Regions from separate parts of the Streptomyces purpurogeneiscleroticus genome, predicted to be linked through region 1. Evidence: riboswitches for the same ligand, from Rfam matches in the RefSeq annotation. Region 1 holds a riboswitch; each other region holds the start of a gene.
What was found. Region 1 has a riboswitch for cobalamin ahead of CCS38_RS34590 (ribonucleoside-diphosphate reductase subunit alpha). Riboswitches for the same ligand answer to the same signal wherever they lie in the genome.

Region 1 (4,206 bases):
TCAGAGCCAGCCGAAACACCCCGTTCCGGGCCGATCGTCACGCCCACACGTGTGGTGGCCGGCCTGTGCCTGTTCGCTCCGTTCGTGGCGATGCTCTGGGTGAGCTCGTACGCGAAGGTCGAGCCGACGCTGATCGGTATCCCGTTCTTCTACTGGTACCAGATGCTGTGGGTGCTGATCTCGACGGCGCTGACGATGATCGCGTACAAGCTCGTGCAGCGTGAGCAGCGAGAGCTTCGCGCCCGTAAGGACGGTGCGTCGAAGTGATGACGACGACCATGGCAACGAACCTCCCGGCCGCCGCGGTCACCCCGGCCGCCCCCGGTGGAAACGCGCTCGCGGCGGACGCGACCGGCGGCGTGAACGGCATCGCGCTGGCCGTCTTCATCTTCTTCTTCATCGCCGTGACGGTCATGGGCTTCCTGGCCGCCCGCTGGCGCAAGGCCGAGCAGTCCGACAACCTCGACGAGTGGGGCCTGGGCGGCCGCAGCTTCGGTACGTGGGTGACGTGGTTCCTGCTGGGCGGCGACCTGTACACCGCGTACACCTTCGTCGCCGTGCCCGCGGCGATCTACGCGGCGGGTGCGGCCGGCTTCTTCGCCGTGCCGTACACGATCCTGGTCTACCCCCTGATCTTCACGTTCCTGCCGCGGCTGTGGTCGGTGTCGCACAAGCACGGGTACGTCACCACCTCGGACTTCGTGCGCGGCCGCTTCGGCTCCAAGTCCCTGTCGCTGGCCGTCGCGCTCACCGGCATCCTCGCCACGATGCCGTACATCGCGCTGCAACTCGTGGGCATCCAGGCGGTCCTGGACGTGATGGGCGTCGGCGGCGGCGAGAGCACGCACTGGTTCATCAAGGACCTGCCGCTGCTGATCGCCTTCGGCGTGCTGGCCGCGTACACCTACTCCTCCGGGCTGCGCGCGCCCGCGCTGATCGCGTTCGTCAAGGACGGCCTGATCTACATCGTCATCGCGGTGGCGATCATCTACATCCCGATCAAGCTGGGCGGCTTCGAGCACATCTTCCACGCGGCGGGCGACGCCTTCGCGGAGACCAACCCGGCCACGGGCAAGCCGCGCGGGGAGCTCGCGAGCGGGCCGAACGCACAGTGGGCGTACGCGACGCTGGCGCTCGGTTCGGCGCTGGCGCTGTTCATGTACCCGCACTCGATCACGGCCACGCTTTCCTCGGGGAGCCGCAACGTGATCCGCCGCAACACCACCATCCTGCCGCTGTACTCGCTGATGCTCGGCCTCCTCGCGCTGCTGGGCTTCATGGCGATCGCGGCCGGGATCAAGGTGGAGAACGGGCAGCTGGCGATTCCGCAGCTGTTCGAGAACATGTTCCCCGACTGGTTCACGGGCGTGGCGTTCGCCGCGATCGGCATCGGCGCGCTGGTGCCCGCCGCGATCATGTCGATCGCCGCGGCGAACCTCTTCACCCGCAACATCTACAAGGACTTCCTCAAGCCGGGCGCCACGCCCGCGCAGGAGCACAAGGTCGCCAAGCTGGTGTCGCTGCTGGTGAAGGTCGGCGCGCTGGCGTTCGTCCTCACGATGGACAAGACGGTGGCGATCAACTTCCAGCTGCTGGGCGGCATCTGGATCCTGCAGACCATGCCGTCGCTGGTGGGCGGCCTGTTCACCCGCTGGTTCCACCGCTGGGCGCTGCTCGCCGGCTGGGCGGTCGGCATGCTGTACGGCACGGTCGCGGCGTACGGCGTGGCGAGCCCCACCCAGAAGCACTTCGGCGGTTCGAGCGCGGAGATCCCCGGCATTGGGGAGATCGGCTACATCGGCCTGACCGCGTTCGTGCTGAACGTCCTGGTGACGGTGGTCCTGACGGTCGTCCTGCGGGCCACGAAGGCCCCCGACGGCGTCGACGAGACCTCGCCCGAGGACTACACGGCGGACGTCGGCGACAAGGGCGTCCAGACCGAACTCCCGCCGGCCACGGCCGGGGCGGCGCACTGACGCCACTCCCCTCCGCACGACGACGGGCCGCCGGGCAATCCGGCGGCCCGTCGTCGTATCCGGCTCGGCTCACCGATTCCGAACGTAGCGGACGGCACCGACAACAGCACTGACAGTTGTGGCGCGACACAAGATATAGGGACGCTCGCGCAAGCCGACACAAGATGTATGCTCGTGCTCGCTGTCGCCGCAGGGGAATCCGGTGCGAATCCGGAACTGTCCCGCAACGGTGTGCTGAGTAGGCATTTGCCCGCTCGCCGAGTCCGAAGACCTGCCGACGGTACGCCCGTTCCCGTTCCGGTGCGGGCGTCGAGACGTCCGGGCTCCGTGGGTTGGGCCGGTGGACGCTGCGTGGTGTGCCCGCGTGCCCGGCAGGGCTCCGGCGCGGCTGCCCGTACGCCTCCGTCGTGCCCTCCCCCGGCCCCAGCCGAGTGAGGAGAGCACAAGGTGACCATCGCGCCAGCGGAGTCAGCACAAAAGGCGCAGACGGCGCAGCCGGCACAGGAGGCGCGGCCGACGACCGCGCGGTCCGACGACGGCCCCGGTACGGTCCTGCTGCGCACTCTGACCGACCTCACCGCCGACCTGCCGGCCACCGACCCGGGCAAGGTCGCCGCGGCCGCGCTGCGCGGCCGGCACGCCGGCTCGGACGAGGCGGAGCTGCGCGAGCTGGCGATGGAGGCCGCGGCCGGGCTGATCGGCGACGAGCCGCAGTACTCCAAGCTGGCCGCGCGGCTGCTGACCGCCGCGATCGCCGAGGAGGCCGCGAGCCAGGGCGCGACGAGCTTCGCCGCGTCGGTCGCCACCGGTCACCGCGAGGGCCTGATCGCCGACAGCACCGCGGAGTTCGTCCGCACCCACGCCACCCGGCTGGACCATCTGGTCGAGCGGGCTCTCTCGGACGGCGCCGACGACCGCTTCGGCTACTTCGGCCTGCGCACGGTCTACTCCCGTTACCTGCTGCGCCACCCGCTCACCCGCAAGGTCATCGAGACGCCGCAGCACTTCCTGCTGCGCGTGGCCTGCGGCCTGGCCGAGGACCACTCGGACCGCGCCGTCCAGGACGTCGCCGCGCTGTACGAGCTGACCAGCACGCTCTCCTACCTCCCCTCCTCCCCCACGCTCTTCAACTCCGGCACCCGCCACCCGCAGATGTCCTCCTGCTATCTGCTGGACTCGCCGCTGGACGAGCTGGACTCGATCTACGACCGCTACCACCAGGTCGCGCGCCTCTCGAAGCACGCCGGCGGCATCGGCCTCTCGTACTCCCGCGTGCGCGCCCGCGGTTCGCTGATCCGCGGCACCAACGGGCACTCCAACGGCATCGTCCCGTTCCTGCGGACCCTCGACGCGAGCGTCGCCGCGGTGAACCAGGGAGGCCGTCGCAAGGGCGCGGCCTGCGTGTACCTGGAGACCTGGCACGCGGACATCGAGGAGTTCCTGGAGCTGCGCGACAACACCGGTGAGGAGGCGCGGCGTACGCACAACCTGAACATCGCGCACTGGATCCCGGACGAGTTCATGCGCCGGGTCGAGTCGGACGGGGACTGGTCGCTGTTCTCGCCGGTGGACGCGCCGGAGCTGGTGGACCTGTGGGGCGCGGAGTTCGACGCCGCGTACCGGAAGGCGGAGGCCGAGGGCAAGGCCGTCAAGGCGGTCCCGGCCCGGACGCTGTACGCGCGGATGATGCGCACCCTCGCGCAGACCGGCAACGGCTGGATGACCTTCAAGGACGCCGCCAACCGCACCGCGAACCAGACCGCCGAGCCGGGCCGCGTCGTGCACTCCTCGAACCTGTGCACGGAGATCCTGGAGGTCACCGACGACAGCGAGACGGCCGTCTGCAACCTCGGGTCCGTCAACCTCGCCGCGCACCTCGGCACCGACGGCGAGATGGACTGGGACCGGCTGGACGCCACCGTCCGTACCGCCGTCACCTTCCTCGACCGCGTCGTCGACATCAACTTCTACCCGACCGAGCAGGCCGGCGCCTCCAACTCCCGCTGGCGCCCGGTGGGTCTGGGCCTGATGGGCCTCCAGGACGTCTTCTTCCGGCTCCGCCTGCCGTTCGACTCCCCCGAAGCGCGCGAGCTGTCCACCCGCATCTCCGAACGGATCATGCTCGCCGCGTACGAGGCGTCCGCGGACCTCGCCGAGCGGCACGGCCCGCACCCGAACTGGTCGGCGACCCGCACCGCCCGCGGCGTCCTGCACCCCGACCACTACCCCG
Region 2 (4,206 bases), on a different contig from region 1:
GCAGGGACTTCAGCAGCCGGGCCGGGTTGGCGAGCGCGTTGGCGGCGCCCACGCAGATCAGCAGCGTGGCCAGCTTCAGCCCGTCGTACAGCGCGAAGAGCATGCCCTCGGCGGTGACCCGGCCGCCGATCCGCACGCCGCGCGCCCAGTCCGGCAGCGGCACTTCGGGGAGCGTGACCAGGACGTGCGTACCGGGGACGGGCGAGCCGAGCACGAAGGCGAAGACCAGCCGGATGGCGAGCACGACCAGGCCGAGCTTGACGAACGCCCCGTAGGACCGGGCCCAGGGCGCGTCGGAGCGGCGGGCCGCGACCACGTATCCGGCGACGCCGATGAGCAGGCCGAGGAGGAGCGGGTTGGTGGTGCGGGACGCGGCCGTCGCCAGGCCCAACGCCCACAGCCACCACGCGCCGGCGTGCAGCGCGCGCCCCCGCGTGGCGAGGGGAGCGCGCAGTCGGTCAGGGGCGCGCAGCCGGGCAGAGGCGCGGCGACCCGGCCGTGCGCCCGTCACGTCGCCCGTCACGTCGGTCCTCACGGTTCCCTGGTGGCCGGTCATTCGCGCCGGCGCCGGGCCTGCCACACCGCGGCGGCGCCGAGGACGGCGACCGCGGCGATGCCGCCGATCAGTCCGGCGGAGGGCCCGCCGTCATCGGAGTCGGACGCCCCGGAGTCGGACGCCCCGGAGTCGGACGCCCCGGCGTCGGGCGCCGCGGACCCGATGGTCTCCTCGGACTCCTTCGAGGACCCGCCCGCCTGCTCCGCGCACCCCGTCTTCGGGTAGCCCGAAATCGCGCACAGCAGCGCGCTGGAGTCGTACCGCAGCGGCGCCGCGACCGCGGCCAGGGCGTCGCCCGCGCTCGCGTCCTCGGCCACCCGCGCGCACTCCGTACGGGCCGCGGGCGGGGTCTCGCCCTTCGGGGCGTCGGCCGCCGTGCCGAAGTCGAGGACGACGGCGACCCGCTTGCGGCCGTCCGCCGCCTTCGTACCGCCGCAGACCGCGTCGAAATCGGCGGCCGCGCGCGGCTTCGCGGCGCGCGCGGAGTCGGCGCTGACGGTGAAGCGGAAGCCGGCCACGCCGCCGTCTTCGGGGCGCGCCGTCGACGGCCCCTCGGTGGCGTACGTCCAACCGCCCCCGTGGGCCGCCGCGTCCGCCGTCCAGAAGGACCAGTAGCGGTACTCCTCGGCGTGCGCGGGCGCGGCGGCCAGGCCCGTGGCCGCCCCGGCCAGGGCGAGCGCGCCGAGGCCGCGCGCGAGACGAACGGCGCTGCTCACAGCTGGTTCTGCTTCCTGCGCCCGCTCAGCAGGAAGCCGATGCCCGCGCCTGCGGCCAGGCCGACGAGCACGACCCACCACACGGAGACGCCGCCCTCGTCCTGCTGTTCCTTGTCGGCCTGCTGGTCCGAGGCGGCGGACGCCGGCTTCGGACCGGTCGCGTTCAGCTTCGACACCAGGTCGGTGCCGCCGAAGTCGCGCGGGTCGCCGCCGGTGGCGTGCGCGGCGAGGATCAGCTGCGCGTACGCGGCCGGGCCGCTCTGCTTCGCCCAGGCCGCCGAGTGCCCGCGCAGCCAGCCCAGCGACTGCTTCGCCGCGTCGGCGCGCCCCGCGGCGGCCAGCGCGACGACGGCGTCGGCGGTGTTGCCGACGTCCGGCTGCGACTCGGCGCCGGGCATCGCGGACATCAGGTGGTGGCCGTGCGCGTCCAGGACGGAGGTGAGGTGCTCCGCGGCAGCGCCGGCGGCACCTCTCGGTTCCTCGGCCGCCTCCTCGCAGGACGTCTTCGCCGGGGCCTGCGCGCCCGGCTCGACGACGAAGCCCTTGCCGAGCGCCCCCAGTACCGCGGCGGCCGTCGCGTCCTCGTTGGCGGCGAGCTTCCCGTCCTTGGCCTGGAAGGCGAACGCGCCGCGGTCCTTCTCGTCGGCGTCGCAGCCGAGGCGGAAGGCGAGCAGCCCCTCGTACGGCGTCTTCCCGCCCTTCTCGCCGTCCTTCTTGGCCGTCACCGACTCCGGCTTCGTGCCCGTGGCGGCCAGCGCGCCGATCACCACCGAGGTGGAGTTGGCGTCGCTCGGGGCACCGGCGGCGGAGCCCCAGCCGCCGTCGTCGTTCTGCGCGGACTTCAGCCAGGAGACGCCCTCGCGCACCGCGTCCGCGTGCCCGCCGATCGCGGCCAGTGCCTGCACGGCGGCGGCCGTCTGATTGGTGTCCCGCATCGTCTTCGCGTCGCAGGGCTGCTTCGGGTCGGCGCGGTACGCGGTGAACGCGCCGTCGGCGCACTGCTGTCCGGCGAGCCAGTCCACCGCCGAGTCCGCCGGGCGCACGCCCGTGGTGTCCTGCGCCAGCAGTGCCAGCGACTGCCTCCAGACGCCGTCGTACTTCGGGTCCGTGCTGCCGTACAGGCCCTTCGGGAGCTTCGGGGACGCGGCGGGCGCGGGGTCGGCGGCGAACGCGGCCGGGGCAGCGGCCGCGCACAGCACGGCGGCGGCCAGGGCCGCGGCGCAGCGGCGCGCCGGGGCGGCGAGGGAGCGGGCCGTGATGGCCATGGGGTCGGTGCCTCTCGGTCGGTTCGCGGGGTGCGCGAGGTGGGAGGTCACGCAGCCGTACTCCGCCGCACCACGTCCGCGACGCGCGCGGGCGCGGTGGCACCGGGCTCAGCTCCGTATACCTCGACGGTGCCGCGCGCCGGGCGGCCGCTGAAGGGCGGCCGTGCGGTACGCGGGAGCCTTGGGTGTGCCCCGCCGGGTGTTCCGGCTCGCTCCGGCGCACGGGTGCGCGCCAGCGCTCACGGCTGCGGGTCAGCGCCGGTTTTCCACCGGCTTCCCCCGGTCGGGCACGAATGAACTTGTCCGGACCACTTTAACCGGCGGGTAGCGACCGGTCCCCGGCACGTACGGAGTGACGTACGCCTTCGCCCCCGGGCGGGAAGTGCCTCACACCGCCCGGTACGTCACCGGCTCCGAGCCCGGCACCGCCTCGGCCAGCCCCCGCTTCACCAGGCGCCGCAGATGCGCCTCGGCCTCCGAGACGGCGATGGTGCGCGAGCCGTACGGGATCTCCTCCCACGGGCGGTTCCACGTCATGGTCTCGGCGAGCTGCCAGGGCGTGAGCGGGGTGGCGAGCAGGGCGCGCAGGTCCGCGAGCCGTTCCTCGTGGTGCGCGACGATCTCCGCCGCCCGCTCGGCGGCGCCGGTGAAGGCGTGCTGGTGCGCGGGCAGTACCTCGGCGACGCCGAGCCGCGCGATCCGCTCCAGGGAGTCGAGGTAGTCGCCCAGGGGATCGGTGACCGTCGCGTCGTCCGGGTCCTCGTACAGGCCAACGTGCGGGGAGATGCACGGCAGCAGGTGGTCGCCGGAGAAGAGGCGCCCGTTGCCGGGGTGCGCCGCCGGGTGCGCCTCCTCCAGGTGCAGGCACACATGGCCCGGGGTGTGGCCCGGCGTCCAGACCGCGCGCAGCCGCCGCCCCGCGAGGTCCAGCAGCTCGCCGGGGACGATCTCGCGGTCCGGGAGCGCGGGACGGTTCTCGGGGAGCCCGCGTGTGCGCCCCTCGGCGCGGGCCGTGTAGAGCGGCGCGAGGTGGTCCTCGGGCGCGCCCGCCGCGGCCAGCTTCTCGATGAGGTACGTGAGCCAGGTGCCCGGCTCCGCCTCACGGGTGCGGCGCACGACCTCCGTATCGGCGGCGTGCATGGCGATCCACGCGCCGGACGCCTCCCTGACCCGCGCGGACAGGCCGTGGTGGTCGGGGTGATGGTGGGTGACGAGTACGCCGTGGAGTTCGGTGATGTCGGTGCCGCAGGCGGTGAGCCCGGCGGCGAGCGCGTCCCAGGAAGCCGGATCGTCCCAGCCGGTGTCGATCAGCACCGGGCCGCGGTCCGTCTCCAGGACGTGCACGAGGGTGTGCCCGAGCGGGTTGTCCGGTATGGGGACGGCGATGCTCCGGACCCCGCCCCGGTGGTCGATCACGTGCGGCATGCCATGCCCCTCTCGGCCCGCACGCCGTCGCGTGCATTGTCCAGCATAACTAGAACTGGTATCAGTTCTGATGCAGCGTCAGGTAATGAGCCGGGTAACACATCGGGTAACGCGACCGCAGGAGGCGGAGTCGATGGCCGATCTGATCGAGCACGGACAGCTCTACATAGGCGGTGAGCTGGTCGATCCGGCCGGCGAGGACACCATCGAGGTCATCTCCCCGCACACCGAACAGGTCATCGGC
Region 3 (4,206 bases), on a different contig from region 1:
AACACATGTGCGTATGGATCTGGGTGTCCGGACGCACGCCGCCGGTGGCGAGCCGGAACGCCTCGGTGGCCCAGGCCAGATAGGCCACGTGGTCCGCGCCGCGCAGCGGGAGCGTCTCGCGCAGCGCCGGCTCGTCCACCTGGATCACCGAGGTGCCCGCCGCCTCCAGGTCGGCCACCTCGTCCCGCAGCGCCAGCGCGACCTGGCGCGCGGTGTCGGCGAGCGGCTGGTCGTCACGGACGAAGGACCAGGCCAGCATGGTGACCGGGCCGGTGAGCATGCCCTTGACCGGCCGCCCGGTGAGCGACTGCGCGTACCGGGTCCAGCGCACCGTCATCGGCTCCGGGCGCGAGACGTCACCGGCCAGCACCGGCGGGCGGACGTAGCGGGTGCCGTAGGACTGGACCCAGCCGTGCCGCGTGGCGAGGTAGCCGGTCAGCCGCTCGGCGAAGTGCTGCACCATGTCGTTGCGTTCCGGCTCGCCGTGCACCAGGACGTCGAGCCCGGCCTTCTCCTGGTAGGCGACGACCTCGCGAATCTCCGCCGCGATGCGCTCCTCGTACGCGGCCTCGTCGATCCGCCCGGCGCGCAGATAGGCGCGGGCGGTGCGCAGCGCGGCCGTCTGCGGGAAGGAGCCGATGGTGGTCGTGGGCAGCGGCGGCAGCCCGAGGTGGGCGCGCTGGGCGGCGGACCGCTCGGGGTACGGCTGGGAGCGCCGGCAGTCGGCGGCGGTGACGGCCGCGGCGCGGGCCCGGACGGCCGGGTCGTGGGTGAGCGCCGCGCCGGTGCGGGAGGCGAGGTCGGCGCGGTTGGCGGCGAGTTCGGCGGCGATGACGCCGGTGCCGTGCGTCAGTCCGCGGGCCAGTGTGACGAGCTCGGCGGTCTTCTGCCGGGCGAAGGCGAGCCAGCGGGCGATCTGCGGGTCGATGTCGCGCTCGGCGGCCGCGTCCAGCGGGACGTGCAGCAGCGAGCAGGAGGCCGCCACGTCCACCCGGTCGGCGAGGCCCAGCAGGGTGCCGAGGGTGGCGAGGGACTTCTCGTGGTCGTCGATCCAGACGTTGCGGCCGTTGACGACGCCCGCGACCAGCCGCTTGCCGGGCAGGCCGCCGGCCGCCGCGAGGTCGTCCAGATTGCCGGCCGCCGTCTCGGTGAAGTCCAACGCCAGTCCCTCGACGGGGGCCTTGGCCAGTACCGGCAGGGCCTCGCCGAGCCGGCCGAAGTAGGTCGCGACCAGGAGCTGCGGGCGGTCGGTGAGGGCGCCGAGGTCGCGGTAGGCGCGGGCCGCCGCGTTGAGTTCGGCCGGGGTGCGGTCCTGCACGAGCGCCGGCTCGTCCAGTTGTACCCACTCGGCGCCGGCTGCCCGCAGATCGGCGAGGACCTCCGCGTACACGGGCAGCAGCCGGTCGAGCAGGGTCAGCGGCTCGAAGCCGGGGTCGACACCGGGGGCGGGCTTGGCGAGCAGCAGGTAGGTCACGGGGCCGACCAGGACGGGCCGCGCCGTGTGGCCGAGCGCGCGGGCCTCGCTCAGCTCGCCGGCCTGCTTGCGCGAGTCGGCGGCGAAGACGGTGTCGGGGCCCAGTTCCGGCACCAGGTAGTGGTAGTTGGTGTCGAACCACTTGGTCATCTCCAGCGGCGCCGCGTCCTGCGTGCCGCGGGCCATGGCGAAGTACCCGCCCAGGGCGTCCGTTTCGACGGCGGCGCGGTGCCGGGCGGGGATCGCGCCGACCATGACGCTGGTGTCCAGTACGTGGTCGTAGTACGAGAAGTCGCCGGTCGGCACCTCGTGCAGGCCCGCCTCCGTCAGCTGCCGCCAGACGGAACGGCGCAGGTCCGCGGCGGTCTTCTGGAGCGCGTCGGCGGTGACGCGGCCCTTCCAGTACCCCTCGACCGCCTTCTTCAGTTCCCGGTTCGGTCCCTGCCGGGGATAGCCGTACACGGTGGCCCGTACGGCCGTGGCGGTGTTTTTGCTGGTCACGTGGCTCTCCTTCGCGAGCGTGTCTCCGAGTGCCCGGCGACGGGCACGAGAGCGCGAAGGGAGTGCACAGCGGACGGGCCGCCGCGCACTCGTGTGCCGCGTCCCTGCTGTACGCCGACCCGCCCTCGAGGTCACCGGGAGACCGCACACGACGGGTCGCGTGCGGGCAACGGGCAGGTCTTCGGACTCACGAGCACGTCCGCCCGAAGGCGAACACCTACTGGCCGTCGCTTCCCGGACCCGGTCGGTCCAGTGCGTATGACGGCGGTCGTTCTCGCTCACCGCTGCGGGGCAGTCCCGGATTCCCACCGGGTTCCCTCTTGCGACGCGCCTGCCTGGCGGACAGGGCGAACCAGCTGCACGCATCAGGCTATGCCCTGCCACCTCCCGCGTGCCATCCCCCCTAGATCGATATTAGGTTAGCCTTGCCTAAGTGAGACTGTTCGTGGCGCGGGCTCCAGCGGCTCCGTGCTGCCCAGGAAAGCGGGAGAGATGTACGTCCTTGACGGTCCCGGCGTACGGGACTCGCGGCCATCGCGCACGGCAGGCCCGTGTGTCGAACGCCTCGCCGCCCGGCTCGCCACCGCCGCCGAAGCCGAACGACCGGCCCTGCTCGCGGACTTCTGGGCGGAGGTCGAGCGGCGCGGCACCCCCCTCGTCGAAAAGGCCGCCGACGATCCCGGGTGGTACGCGGTCACCTTCCTCCGGCGCGGTCACCGCGCCACCTGCCAGGTGCTGCTGCTGGCCGACGGCGTCACCGACCCCGGCGACCTCACCCCCGCCCTGCTGGACCGGCTGCCGGGTACCGATGTCTGGCACCTGACGTATCTGCTGCCTGCCGGCAGTGGCGGCGCGTACCGGCTCGCCGCGGACATCTCGCCCGGCGGCGCGCCTGCCGACCCCGGCCGCCGGCGGCAGCGACTGCGTGCACTGTGTGCGTACGCCGCGGCAGACCCGCTCAACACCCGTTCTGCAGAAGGGGTTTGGGGTGACTCGGACGGCTCCGTGTACGCGGTGCCGACTGCCGCCGGGTAATCCCGCGGAACACCGACCGGACCCGTCGGGCCGACCGTCCGACTGTCCGACAAGCTGACCTGACGTGTCGTCAGGCAGAGTGCCGGAATGTGCCGTATGTGCCCTCTATCTTGCTCGTATGAGTCGAGTGCCTGATTCCGCCCTTAATGACCGGATTGCCATCATCGGTATCGGCTGCCGCCTGCCCGGCCATGCCAACGACCACCGGGCGTTCTGGCGGAACCTGGCCGAGGGCCGGGACTGTATCGTCCCGACCCCGGCCGACCGGTACGACGTCACCACCCTGGGCACCCGGGACCGGGCCAAGCCCGGGCGGCTGGTCGGCGGCCGCGGCGGGTACATCGACAGCTTCGACGCATTCGACCCGGCGTTCTTCGGCATCAGCCCGCGCGAGGCCACGCACCTCGACCCGCAGCAGCGCAAGCTCCTGGAGGTCTCCTGGGAAGCCCTGGAGGACGGCGGGCAGCGCCCGGCCGGCCTGGCGGGCCGCGACATCGGCGTGTTCATCGGAGCTTTCACGATGGACTACAACATCCTGCACTACGCCGACCTGGACTTCCTTACGGCACACACCGCGACCGGCACCATGATGACGATGGTGTCGAACCGCATCTCGCACGCCTTCGACTTCCGCGGGCCCAGCGTCTCCCTCGACACCGCCTGCAGCTCCTCCCTCGTCGCTCTGCACCTTGCCCGGCAGAGCCTGCTGCGCGGCGAGACCGACCTCGCGCTGGCCGGCGGCACGCTGCTGCACTGCGCGCCGCACTTCACCATCGCCGAGAGCAAGGGCGGCTTCCTCTCCGTCGACGGCCGGTCGCGCGCCTTCGACGCGGCGGCCGACGGCTACGTACGCGCCGAGGGCGTCGCCGTCGTGGCACTGAAACGACTGGCCGACGCCGTGCGCGACGGCGACCCGGTGCACGCCGTGGTGCTCGGCAGCGGGGTGAACCAGGACGGGCGGACCAACGGCATCACCGTGCCGCGCGAGGACGCCCAGGTGGATCTCGTACGGAAGGTGTGCGCCGAGGCGGGCGTCGTGCCCGGCAGCCTGCAGTACATCGAGGCGCACGGCACCTCCACCCCGGTCGGCGACCCGATCGAGGCCCGGGCGCTCGGCCGTGTCCTGTCCGACGGGCGCCCGCCCGGTGCCCCCTGCTACGTGGGCTCGGTCAAGACCAACATCGGGCACACCGAGG
Region 4 (4,206 bases), on a different contig from region 1:
TGGTGTACTCGCCAGTACTGGTACCGGTCGCGACCATGAGGTCGCCGGCGGCCCGTACCGCCTCCCGCCAGTCCGCCGCCGCCACGTCCAGCCGCACGGCCTCGGCGGGAATCAGTTCGCTCAGTGTCGGCATGGACGGGATCGTCGCACGAAAACGCTTGCCTGGATATGCGCAGTGCGGCGCCGGAAGGGATCATCGGAACATGAACGTGAGGATGCGGGTCGCCCAGCAGGAGGAAGCCGACGAACTGCTCGGCCGCAGTCCGCTCGCCGCGCTGGTGGGCATGCTGCTGGACCAGCAGGTGCCGATGGAATGGGCGTTCACCGGTCCGTACACCATCGCCCGGCGGATGAACGGCGACGACCTGGACGCGCACGCCATCGCGGCGCAGGACCCGGAGGCGTTCGAGGAGCTGCTCGCCCGCAAGCCGGCCGTGCACCGCTATCCGCGCTCGATGGCCAAACGGGTGCAGCAGCTGTGCCAGTACCTCGTCGAGCACTACGACGGGGACGCCGAGGCCGTGTGGCGGGACGCACCGACCGGTGCCGAGCTGCTGAAACGCCTCAACGACCTGCCCGGCTTCGGCAAGCAGAAGGCACAGATCTTCCTTGCCCTCCTCGGCAAGCAGTTCGGCGTACGCCCCGAGGGCTGGCGCGAGGCCGCCGGCCCGTACGGCGAGGAGAACTCCCACCGCTCGGTCGCCGACATCACGGGCCCCGAGTCCCTGGCCGAGGTCCGCGCGTACAAGCAGCAGATGAAGCGAGCGGCGAAGAAGGCGGCGGGGAAGTAACAGGGGCGGCGGGCACAGGCCCGCCGCCCCTCTTCTTGTACTGCTGGTACTGCTTGTACTGCGCGCTCAGGTTTTTGTACTGCGCGCTCAGCCTTCCGGCGAGGCGGCCACCCGTGCCGCCCAGCGCTTTTCGACGCCGGAGAGCCGCCAGTAGGCGATCGCCGCCGCCCAGACGACGACGAAGAGGCCGACGATGATGTAGCCGACGTTGTCCAGCTCCAGGCCGGAGATCCAGCCGGTGACCGCATCCGTCAGGCCGAGCTTCTCGTGCAGCACGCTGACCAGCTCGATGGTGCCGATGAAGAGCGCCACCGCGATGGACAGGCCGGTGATCGTGAGGTTGTAGTAGACCTTCCGCACCGGGTTCGAGAACGCCCACTGGTACGCGAAGTTCATGAACGTGCCGTCGAGCGTGTCGAAGAGGCTCATCCCGGCCGCGAACAGCAGCGGCAGGCACAGGATCGCGTACCAGGGCAGCCCGGACGCGGCGCCGCTGCCCGCCATCACCATCAGCGTCACCTCGGTCGCGGTGTCGAAGCCGAGACCGAGGAGCAGCCCGATCGGGAACATCTGGCCCGGCCGCGTAATGGCCTTGGTGAACCGGCCCAGAATCCGGTTCATGAAACCGCGCGAGTTCAGCTGCCGTTCCAGCTCCGACTCGTCGTACTCGCCGGCCCGCATGGCACGGAAGACGCGCCAGATCCCGGCCAGCGCGACCAGGTTGAGGGCGGCGATGAGGTAGAGGAAGGCCCCGGAGACGGTCGTGCCGACCGTGCCGAGCACCTGGTGCGTACGGGACTCCTCGTCCATCAGCGTCCCGGCGAGCGCCGCGCCGCCCGAGACGAGCGCAGCCATGAGCACGACCATGCTGGAGTGGCCGAGCGCGAACCAGAAGCCCACCGAGACCGGCCGCTTCCCGTCCGCCATGAGCTTGCGAGTGGTGTTGTCGATGACGGCAATGTGGTCCGCGTCGAACGCGTGCCGCATGCCGAGGGTGTACGCGGTAATACCCAGGCCCACGCCGAACACCTGGGTGCCGACGGTGTAGTGGCCGGGCACGACGAGCAGGAACAGCACACCGAACGCGACGATGTGCAGAGCGGCTATGACCGCCAGCAGACCGGCGGTCCTTACGGTGTCACGGCGCTGCCAGCGATATTCGGGCAGCACGGAAGAAGAATTCGGGGCATCGGTGGGCAGGGCCATCCGGCGATCACGCTCCAGCACCTCGTGGAATCAATTCGTGAGATGCCGTGGCCGGTCTCCTGGCTTACGGGTACGCGCGCCCGTCCCGGCCTTCCCGCCCGCACTCTGCGGACAGTGGCCCCCCGTACGCTCGTGGTGCACGTACGGGGAAAAGGGTCGGTAGCTCCCCGATCACAGTGGCGAGGGCCGCTCCGGAATCGGACCCGAAGGTCTTCACCGGTCTTCCCGAGCACCACGGCCCGGCCACTCTAACCCCCTGCGTCCCGCTGCCGGGCGGTGTCCTTCGTCACCGGCTCGCGAGACACCGGCTCCCGGGACGCCGGCTCCTCCGCCGCCCAGCTCCCCAGCAGCCGCAGTGATTCCGCCGAGGCCGAGCCCGGCTCCGCGTGGTAGACGATCAGCTGCTGGTCCGGGTCGGCGGGCAGCCGCAGCGTCTCGTACGACAGGGTCAGCGGCCCGACCACGGGATGGTGCAGCCGCTTCACCCCGAAGCCCTTGTCCTGCACGTCGTGCGTGGCCCACAGCTGCCGGAACCTCTCGCTCTTGACCGACAGCTCCCCGATCAGCGAGGCGAGCAGCGGGTCATCGGGATGGCAGCCCGCGTCCATCCGCAGGAAGGCGACGATGTCGGCGGCCTTGCTCTCCCAGTCGACGTACAGCTCGCGGGCGGCCGGATCCAGGAAGACCTGCCACGCGACGTTCCGCTGCTCGAGCGGGAGCGCGGCGTAGTCGCCGAGCAGCGCGCACGCCATGCGGTTCCAGCCGATGACGTCCAGGCGGCGGCCCGCCACATACGCCGGTATCCCCTCCATCGAGTCGAGCAGCTGCTGGAGCGCGGGCCGCACCCGCTGCGGCCGCCCCGCGCCGCGCGAGCGCTTGGCCTTCGGCTTGACCAGATGGCTCAGATGCGCCCGCTCGGCCGCATTGAGCCGCAGCGCGCCGGATATCGCGTCGAGGACCGCCGTGGAGACGTTCTGCCCGTGGCCCTGCTCCAGTCTTACGTAGTACGCCACACTCACCCCGGCCAGCTGCGCGAGCTCTTCGCGCCGCAGGCCCGGCACCCTGCGCCGCCCGCTGTGCCGCGGCAGTCCGACGTCCTCGGGCTGCAGACGCGCGCGGCGGGTGCGCAGAAACTCGCTCAATTCTGTGCGCTGGTCCATAAGGCCAGTATCCGGGTGGTCGGGCACGGACGCCGGGCCGCGAGGGTGCCACTGCCAGTGGTAGGAACCGCGTTCGTACCAAAACGGGGGGTCTGGCTCCACTTCCGCGCGCGGAGCAGGCTCGATGGCATGACACACACCTCTGTCGCCGCGTATGCAGCACCCGCGCCCAAGGCACCCCTGGAGCGCACCACCATTCCGCGCCGCGAGCTCGGCGCGCACGACATCGAGATCGAGATCAAGTACGCGGGGATCTGCCACTCCGACATCCACCAGGTCGACAACGGCTGGGGCGAGGGCATCTTCCCGATGGTCCCGGGCCACGAGATCGCCGGTGTGGTCGCCGCGGTGGGCCCCGAGGTCACCCGCCACAAGGTCGGCGACCGGGTCGGCGTCGGCTGCATGGTCGACTCCTGCCGGGAGTGCGACAACTGCAAGGCCGGACTGGAGCAGCACTGCACCGGCACCGGCAACGTACAGACGTACAACGCCATCGGCCGGGACGGCGAGCCGACCTACGGCGGCTACTCCACGCACGTCGTGGTCTCCGAGGACTTCGCCCTCCGCATCCCCGAAGGCATCTCCCTGGACGCCGCCGCGCCGCTGCTCTGCGCCGGTATCACCGTCTACTCGCCGCTCTCGCGCTGGGGCGCGGGCCCCGGCAAGAAGGTCGCGGTCGTCGGCCTGGGCGGCCTCGGCCACATGGCCGTGAAGATCGCGCACGCGATGGGCGCCGAGGTCACCGTCCTCAGCCAGTCGCTGCGCAAGAAGGAGGACGGCCTGAAGCTGGGCGCCTCCGACTACCGCGCCACCTCCGACCCGGCCACCTTCGAGGAGCTGGCGGGCCGCTTCGACCTGATCATCAACACCGTCTCCGCCAACCTGGACGTGGACGCCTACCTCTCGCTGCTCCGCGCGCACGGCACGCTGGTGCAGGTCGGCGCGCCGGAGGACCGGCTCTCCCTCTCGCCGTTCTCGGTGATCGGCGGCAGCCGGGCGATGGCCGGTTCGATGATCGGCGGCATCCCCGAGACCCAGGAGATGCTCGA

Region 2: another riboswitch for cobalamin. It lies ahead of CCS38_RS19175 (SCO2321 family membrane protein); the one in region 1 lies ahead of CCS38_RS34590 (ribonucleoside-diphosphate reductase subunit alpha).
Region 3: another riboswitch for cobalamin. It lies ahead of metE (5-methyltetrahydropteroyltriglutamate--homocysteine S-methyltransferase); the one in region 1 lies ahead of CCS38_RS34590 (ribonucleoside-diphosphate reductase subunit alpha).
Region 4: another riboswitch for cobalamin. It lies ahead of nicT (Nickel transporter NicT); the one in region 1 lies ahead of CCS38_RS34590 (ribonucleoside-diphosphate reductase subunit alpha).

What each region holds. Positions count from the first base shown of each region.
Region 1 is NZ_NHSG01000480.1:5,018-9,223, reverse strand. It holds gene CCS38_RS34600 (DUF3311 domain-containing protein) at 1-267, shown strand, start outside; gene mctP (monocarboxylate uptake permease MctP) at 360-1,976, shown strand; cobalamin riboswitch at 2,145-2,269, shown strand; gene CCS38_RS34590 (ribonucleoside-diphosphate reductase subunit alpha) at 2,424-4,206, shown strand, end outside.
Region 2 is NZ_NHSG01000296.1:3,512-7,717, forward strand. It holds gene CCS38_RS19165 (energy-coupling factor transporter transmembrane component T) at 1-511, opposite strand, end outside; gene CCS38_RS19170 (SCO2322 family protein) at 553-1,272, opposite strand; gene CCS38_RS19175 (SCO2321 family membrane protein) at 1,269-2,537, opposite strand; cobalamin riboswitch at 2,715-2,854, opposite strand; gene CCS38_RS19180 (Strvi_7410 family MBL fold metallo-hydrolase) at 2,925-3,962, opposite strand; gene CCS38_RS19185 (aldehyde dehydrogenase) at 4,096-4,206, shown strand, end outside.
Region 3 is NZ_NHSG01000364.1:21,524-25,729, reverse strand. It holds gene metE (5-methyltetrahydropteroyltriglutamate--homocysteine S-methyltransferase) at 1-1,975, opposite strand, end outside; cobalamin riboswitch at 2,131-2,347, opposite strand; gene CCS38_RS25435 (enterochelin esterase domain-containing protein) at 2,468-3,010, shown strand; gene CCS38_RS25430 (non-ribosomal peptide synthetase/type I polyketide synthase) at 3,129-4,206, shown strand, end outside.
Region 4 is NZ_NHSG01000120.1:6,184-10,389, reverse strand. It holds gene CCS38_RS06200 (PTS sugar transporter subunit IIAB) at 1-133, opposite strand, end outside; gene CCS38_RS06195 (HhH-GPD-type base excision DNA repair protein) at 204-791, shown strand; gene nicT (Nickel transporter NicT) at 879-1,997, opposite strand; cobalamin riboswitch at 2,030-2,249, opposite strand; gene CCS38_RS06185 (helix-turn-helix domain-containing protein) at 2,246-3,157, opposite strand; gene CCS38_RS06180 (NAD(P)-dependent alcohol dehydrogenase) at 3,287-4,206, shown strand, end outside.